Streptomyces venezuelae: one gene and its partner. The protein of the gene in region 2 interacts with the protein of the main gene of each other region in a pairwise test. Links are inferred from orthologs where the notes say so. Each region holds a gene or a part of one and is shown on either strand. Other genes may lie near its edges.

Region 1 (4,352 bases), 2.9 Mb from region 2 along the record:
CCTCGGGGTCGGACTCGGGGGTCGGAAGGTGCTCCGTGTCTTCGTTCTCTTCGAGTCTGCCCGACCGCCGCGGGCTTGACGGTCGGAACTGGATCATCGGCGTGGCGGATATCACGTCCGCCCGGCCCTTACGTTCCGTAATGATCCAAAATGCGGCCCCTTCGTGCGTGTGTGAATCTGACAGCGGCCCTGGCCCCTAGGTCCCTTTGAGGAGGCATCATCCCCATGGCCAAGAACCGCAAGCAGGACCGTATGCAGCAGAAGGCATCGGCAGCAGAGCGTGGCACCCAGCAGGCGCAGCAGTCCGCGATGGAGTCGCAGGCGGAGCAGCGCGCCACCCAGGTGACCCCGGGTGACATGGCACGGAAGGGCCGTCAGAAGCGCTTCGGCCACAACTGACGCGATCCACGGCAAAGGGGCGCGCCCGTGACGACGGGCGCGCCCCTTGCGCGTGCGTGCGGAGGACCCCGGCTGACGAGGGCCGGCCGACGAAGGTCAGCCGGCCAGGCAGGACGGGCCGAGCAGCACCTTCAGGTCGCCGAAGAGGGCCGGATCGGCCGTCACCCGGTGCCGGTCGAGCCGGAGCACGGTCGTGGTCCGGGGGCCCTGGAGCTTGATCCGCACCTCGGTGTTGCCCTTGTGGTGCTTGAGGATCTCGCCGAGCCTGCTGACCATCGGCGGGGTCACCTTCACCGTCGGGATGGTGAGGATCACCGGCGCGTTTGTCCCGGCGTTCGACAGGTCGGGGACCATCAGCTCCATGGCGACGAGCCGGGGCACGTCCTCGCGCTTGTCGAGCCGGCCCTTGACGAAGACGACCGTGTCCTCGACGAGCTGGGTGGAGACCAGCTGGTAGGTGGCCGGGAAGAACATGCACTCGATGGAGCCGGCCAGGTCCTCGACGGTGGCGATCGCCCAGGCGTTGCCCTGCTTGGTCATCTTGCGCTGGAGGCCCGAGATGATGCCGCCGATGGTGACGACCGCGCCGTCGCTGTGCTCGCCGCCGGTGAGCTGCGAGATCGCCGCGTCCGTCTTGTCGGAGAGGACGTGCTCGATGCCGAAGAGCGGGTGGTCGGAGACGTAGAGGCCGAGCATCTCGCGCTCCTGGGCGAGCAGGTAGGACTTCTCCCACTCGACGTCGGAGAACTCGACGTCGAGACCGAAGCCGGGTTCGTCGTTCGCCTCCTCGCCCATGCCGCCGAAGAGGTCGAACTGTCCCTCGGCCTCCTTGCGCTTGACCGCGACCACGTTGTCGATCATCGGTTCGTGGTGGGCGACCATGCCCTTGCGGGTGTGGCCCATCTCGTCGAAGGCGCCGGCCTTGATCAGCGACTCGATGGTCCGCTTGTTGCAGACGACGGCCTCGACCTTGTCGAGGAAGTCCGGGAAGGAGCTGTACTTCCCCTTCGCCTTGCGCGACTTGATGATCGACTCGACGACGTTGGTGCCGACGTTCCGCACGGCGGAGAGACCGAAGAGGATCACGTCGTCGCCCTGGGCGGCGAAGTTCGACTCGGACTCGTTCACGTTCGGCGGGAGCACCTTGATGCCCATGCGGCGGCACTCGTTGAGGTAGACGGCGGACTTGTCCTTGTCGTCCTTGACCGAGGTGAGCAGACCGGCCATGTACTCGGCGGGGTAGTTCGCCTTGAGGTAGGCGGTCCAGTAGGAGACCAGGCCGTACGCGGCGGAGTGCGCCTTGTTGAAGGCGTAGCCGGCGAAGGGGACCAGGACGTCCCAGAGCGCCTGGATGGCCTCGTCGCTGTAGCCGTTCTTCTTCGCGCCCTCCTGGAAGATGACGAAGTTCTTCGCCAGCTCCTCGGGCTTCTTCTTGCCCATGACGCGGCGCAGGATGTCGGCCTCGCCGAGCGAGTAGCCGGCGATGATCTGCGCGGCCTTCTGCACCTGCTCCTGGTACACGATCAGGCCGTAGGTGACCGCGAGCACCTCTTCGAGCGGCTTCTCCAGCTCGGGGTGGATCGGGGTGATCTCCTGCTGCTTGTTCTTGCGCAGGGCGTAGTTCGTGTGCGAGTTCATGCCCATCGGGCCCGGCCTGTACAGGGCGGACACGGCGGAGATGTCTTCGAAGTTGTCGGGCTTCATCAGCCGCAGCAGTGACCGCATGGGGCCGCCGTCGAACTGGAAGACGCCGAGGGTGTCACCGCGGCAGAGCAGTTCGTACGTCTTCGGGTCGTCCAGCGGGAGGGCCAGCAGGTCGAGCTCGATGCCCTTGTTGGCCTTCACCATCTTGACGGCGTCGTCCATGATCGTGAGGTTCCTGAGGCCCAGGAAGTCCATCTTGATCAGGCCGAGCGACTCGCACTGGGGGTAGTCCCACTGCGTGATGGTGACGCCGTCCGTGTGCCGCACCCAGATCGGGGCGTGCTCGACGATGGGCTCGCTGGACATGATCACGCCGGCCGCATGCACGCCCATCTGCCGGACCAGGCCCTCGACGCCCCGGGCCGTGTCGATGACCTTCTTGACGTCGGGCTCGTTCTCGTACATCGCGCGGATCTCGCCGGCCTCGCTGTAGCGCGGGTGCGAGGGGTCGGTGATGCCGTTGAGGTCGATGCCCTTGCCGAGGACGTCGGCGGGCATGGCCTTGGTGAGCCGGTCGCCCATGGCGTAGGGGTAGCCGAGGACGCGCGCGGAGTCCTTGATGGCGTTCTTCGCCTTGATCTTTCCGTAGGTGCCGATCATGGCGACCTTGTCGGAGCCGTACTTCTCCGTCACGTACCGGATCACCTCGACGCGCCGGCGCTCGTCGAAGTCGATGTCGACATCGGGCATCGAGATGCGCTCGGGGTTGAGGAAGCGCTCGAAGATCAGTCCGTGCGGGATCGGGTCGAGGTCGGTGATGCCCATGGCGTACGCGACGATCGAGCCGGCCGCGGAGCCCCGGCCGGGGCCCACGGCGATGCCCTGCTTCTTCGCCCACATGATGAAGTCGGCGACGACGAGGAAGTAGCCGGGGAAGCCCATCGAGATGATCGTGTCCATCTCGTACTCGACCTGCTTCAGGCGGTCCTCGGGGATGCCGCCGGGGAACCGGCGGTGCATGCCCCGCATGGTCTCCTCGCGGAACCAGGTGACGTCGGTGTAGCCCTCCGGGATGTCGAACTTCGGCATGAGGTTCTTCTCGACGAACATGCCGTCGGTGTTGATCTGCTCCGCGACCAGGAGGGTGTTGCGGCAGCCCTCCTGCCAGGCGTCCGACGAGTCGATGGCGTACATCTCGTCCGTGGACTTGAGGTAGTAGCCGGTGCCGTCGAAGCGGAAGCGGTCCGGGTCGGAGAGGTTCTTGCCGGTCTGGATGCACAGCAGGGCGTCGTGCGCGGCCGACTCGTGCGCGTACGTGTAGTGCGAGTCGTTGGTGACGAGCGGCGGGATGCCGAGCTTCTTGCCGATCTCCAGGAGCCCGTCGCGGACCCGGCGCTCGATCTCGATGCCGTGGTCCATCAGCTCCAGGAAGTACCGGTCCTTGCCGAAGATGTCCTGGTACTCGGAGGCGGCCTTGAGGGCCTCGTCGAACTGGCCGAGGCGCAGCCGGGTCTGGAGCTCTCCGGAGGGGCAGCCGGTGGAGGCGATGAGCCCTTCGGACCACTGGGAGATGGTCTCCTTGTCCATCCGGGGCCACTTCTGCAGCCAGCCCTCGGCGTACGCGTCGGAGGAGAGCTTGAAGAGGTTGTGCAGCCCGGTGGAGTTCGCCGCCCAGATCGTCTTGTGGGTGTAGCCGCCGGAACCGGAGACGTCGTCCCGCTTCTGGTGCGGCTGGCCCCACTGGATCTTGCGCTTGTTGCGCCGGGACTCGGGGGCGACGTACGCCTCGATGCCGATGATCGGGGTGACCCCGGCCTTCTTCGCCGAGTGGAAGAAGTCGTACGCCCCGTGCAGGTTGCCGTGGTCGGACATGGCGATGTGGGTCATGCCCATCTCGTTGCACGCGTTGAACATGTCCTTGAGCCGCGCGGCACCGTCCAGCAGCGAGTACTGGGTGTGGACGTGGAGGTGCGTGAAGGGCGGCTTGGTCACGGCGGGGGCCTCCAAAAACACGGAGTGACAGGCTGCGGACAGTCTGGGGGGACAGCGTGGAAGTCTACGTCGCGCGACTGACAGACGACGGGCACTCGGGGCTAGGGTCGCGCGTTGAGAGACACGGAACACCTGTCCAAATTGTCATGAACAGTCTTGCAGCACGTCCGGTACCAGGAGGCACCTCGATGTCGGTCCCCCAGCCCACCGTCGCGGAGCGCGGTGAGCACATCCTCGCCGTCTTCGACACCGCCTTCGGCGAGCTCCTCGCCGCCGACCCCGCCGCCTTCCGCGTCAAGTTCCGGAAGATGGCCGGC
Region 2 (3,194 bases):
TGTGGTCCTTCTCCAGGGTGGCGCGCATGGACTCGTACTCGCCGAACTCCTGCAGGATCTGCTCGGTGGTCCAGCCGAGAGCCTTGAGGAGGACGGTGACGGACTGCTTGCGCTTGCGGTCGATGCGGACACCGACCAGGTCGCGCTTGTCGATCTCCATCTCCAGCCAGGCACCCCGGGACGGGATGATCTTGGCGGAGAAGATGTCCTTGTCGGACGTCTTGTCGATCGAGGAGTCGAAGTAGACGCCCGGCGAGCGGACAAGCTGCGACACGACGACACGCTCGGTGCCGTTGATGACGAAGGTGCCCTTGTTGGTCATGAGCGGGAAGTCGCCCATGAAGACCGTCTGAGACTTGATCTCGCCGGTCTCGTTGTTGGTGAACTCGGCGGTGACGAAGAGCGGGGCGCCGTACGTGAAGTCACGGTCCTTGCACTCGTCGATCGAGTTCTTCGGCGGCTCGAAGCGGTGGTCGCGGAAGGTCAGCGACATCGACCCGGAGAAGTCCTCGATCGGCGAGATCTCCTCGAAGATCTCTTCCAGACCGGACTTCGTGGGGACGTCCTGTCCCGACTCAAGGGCAGCCTCGACGCGAGCCTTCCAGGCGGCGTTGCCGAGCAGCCAGTCAAAGCTCTCGGTCTGCAGCGCGAGGAGGTTCGGAACCTCGAGGGGCTCCTTGATCTTTGCAAAGGAGATGCGCAGCGGGGCGGTGCTTGCGCCGTTGTTCGTATTGGTCGAGGCGTTGCGCGAGGCGGCCAAGAGGGGGTCCTTCCGAGGGCTCGGACTCACTACGCGCGTACCGGTCCCCAGCAACGCTTCACGGCAGACGTTTCCTGAGATGACCAAAAGGCCAGGTCAGACGGGGTCGGTCCGAGTAGCGGATGCGAAGGTATGCCCCTGGTGACGGGCAGGGGGCAGCTAACAGGCAGCGCAAAGGGTCAGTGTAGCCACTTGGCTCACTGATGTCCAGGGCGAATAATTCGCGACCCTCGTTGCTCTCAACTCCGCGGTACCTCGCGCCGTGTGACGCACCTCGATACTGCCCGTTCAGCCGTCGATCCATGCCTCGGATACGGATCGTTGTGACGACGCGTCCTGAGAATTGCGCGCTGCGTGCGGTTCGTCAAGGCCCCCCGGTGTGCGGGGCGCACGGCGAAGATCACCATACTCCGCTCCCGGCGGCCCTCGGGTCCCCCGCCACGCCCTTCCCGGGGAACGCCGAAAGGCGACCACCCACAAGGGTGATCGCCTTTCGGTGCTCCCGCGTTACACGGGGGCAGGAGTCAGCTCAGCGAGCCGAAACGGTCTTACTTGACCGTGACGGAGGCGCCGGCGGCCTTGAGGGACTCGGCGGCCTTCTCGGCAACGTCCTTCGCGACCTTCTCGAGGACGGCCTTCGGGGTGCCGTCGACGAGGTCCTTGGCCTCCTTGAGGCCCAGGGAGGTGAGCTCACGCACGACCTTGATGACCTGGATCTTCTTGTCGCCCGCGCCATCGAGGATGACGTCGAACTCGTCCTGCTCCTCGGCGGCCTCGGCAACGGCGCCCGGGCCGGCCGGACCGGCAACGGCGACGGCCGCGGCGGCGGTGACGTCGAACTTCTCCTCGAAGGCCTTCACGAACTCGGAGAGCTCGATGAGGGTCATCTCCTCGAACTGGGCGAGGAGGTCGTCCTGAGAGAGCTTCGCCATGATGGGCGATCCTTCCACTAATTCGGCAGGTGCCGATGTGTCTATAGAGGCGGGCGTAACGGCCCGCTACGACCCGCGTACTAGGCGACGCGGATCAATGCGCGAGCCGAATTACTCGGCACCGCCCTGCTCGGCGAGCTTGACGCGAAGCGCTTCCGCAGTGCGGACGAACTTCGACGGCAGCGCCTGGAAGAGCGAGGCAGCCTGAGACTGCTTGCCCTTGAACGCGCCGGCCAGCTTGCTGAGCAGAACCTCGCGGGACTCGAGGTCCGCAAGCTTCTTGATGTCGTCGGCGGAGAGAGCCTTACCGTCAAGGACACCGGCCTTGATGATGAGGTTCGGGTTCTCCTTGGCGAAGTCACGCAGGGCCTTCGCCGACTCCACCGGGTCACCGGTGACGAAGGCGACCGCGGTCGGACCAGCGAAGTGCTCGTCCAGTGCGGTGATCCCGGCCTCGTTGGCCGCAATCTTGGTCAGCGTGTTCTTCACCACGGCGTACTGGGCGTTCTCACCGAGCGAACGACGCAGCGTCTTGAGCTGCGCAACGGTGAGACCCCGGTACTCGGTCAGCACGGCGGCGTTGGAGCTCTGGAACGCGTCCTTGAGCTCGGCCACCGATGCAGCCTTGTTGGGCGTCGGCATAGTGCTTCGGCCTCCTTCCGGGTGATGAGGACCGCTCAGAAGGTGGCTGAACAAAACAAAACGCCCCGGCGCAGGCGCACGGGGCTTAGCTCGACCGGACGAGTCCGGGAACCTTCCACAGTCACCTGCGCGGGTCGTCCGTTGTCAGCGGATCCTTCGGCCACCGCACCCGGTAAGGGCACAGCAACGACCAGCGGTCTTTGGCTTCTGTGGAAGCTTACGTGACACGTTCCGGTTCGGGCAAATCAGCCCTGCGCGGCGCCTTCGCCGAGGCCGGCGCCGAGCTCCTTGAGCATCTTGAACAGGTCCACGGTGTCCTTGGCCGGCGGCGCCTGGACGGTGGCCTGGGTGCCGTAGTCGCTGTAGTCGGCCCGCATCTTCATCGAGCCCTCGGCCATGGTCATGCCGACGTCCATGCGCGCCGGGAGGCCGTCCTCGTTGACCCAGACCTGGGTGTCGTACCCCTTCATGCCCATCTTCTTGACGTTGGCGATGAGGGCGTCGTGGTCCTTCTTGGAGAGGAGCTTGGACGACTCGTTGGCGGCGAGCATCTGCTCGACGGTGAGCGTGCCCTTGTAGTGCTGGGTCTCCATGCCGTTGATCTTCGCGGCGCCGACGTGCTTCAGGTTCGGGGAGTCGAGGAGCAGCGCGAGCTGCTGGGCCGGGTCCTGGTTCATGCTCTCCAGGCCACCGGTCATCTGCTTCTGGAGCGCCTTGTCGCCGGAGGCCTCGGCGGCCGCCTTCATGTCCAGCTTCATCCAGCGCTTGCCGTCCATCTCGGCGGCCTGCTTCGCGCCCATGTCCAGGTACATGACGTTGTCGGCCATGATCATGCGGACCTGCTCGGGGGCGTCGGGGTC

The links.
Region 1: the proteins of rplL (region 2) and dnaE interact in binary tests that used the Escherichia coli proteins (3 or more experiments, as listed by UniProt). The link is inferred for Streptomyces venezuelae from one-to-one orthologs.

The regions. Positions count from the first base shown.
Region 1 is NZ_CP029194.1:6,452,587-6,456,938, reverse strand. Bases 296-4,337 are described here. They hold dnaE (DNA polymerase III subunit alpha), read right to left. Parts: upstream 4,036-4,337; coding sequence 496-4,035; downstream 296-495. Other genes in these bases: DEJ46_RS29515 (DUF2252 domain-containing protein), read left to right, coding at 4,224-4,337; DEJ46_RS39330 (hypothetical protein), read left to right, coding at 296-399. Also shown: more of DEJ46_RS39330, read left to right, coding at 226-295; more of DEJ46_RS29515, read left to right, coding at 4,338-4,352. UniProt on the Escherichia coli protein: DNA polymerase III is a complex, multichain enzyme responsible for most of the replicative synthesis in bacteria. This DNA polymerase also exhibits 3' to 5' exonuclease activity. The alpha chain is the DNA polymerase catalytic subunit.
Region 2 is NZ_CP029194.1:3,558,612-3,561,805, forward strand. The notes cover bases 1-2,884. They hold rplL (50S ribosomal protein L7/L12), read right to left. Parts: upstream 1,693-2,884; coding sequence 1,309-1,692; downstream 1-1,308. Other genes in these bases: rpoB (DNA-directed RNA polymerase subunit beta), read right to left, coding at 1-760; rplJ (50S ribosomal protein L10), read right to left, coding at 1,804-2,334; DEJ46_RS15890 (hypothetical protein), read right to left, coding at 2,580-2,884. Outside these bases: more of DEJ46_RS15890, read right to left, coding at 2,885-3,194. UniProt on the Escherichia coli protein: The binding site for several of the GTPase factors involved in protein synthesis (IF-2, EF-Tu, EF-G and RF3). Is thus essential for accurate translation.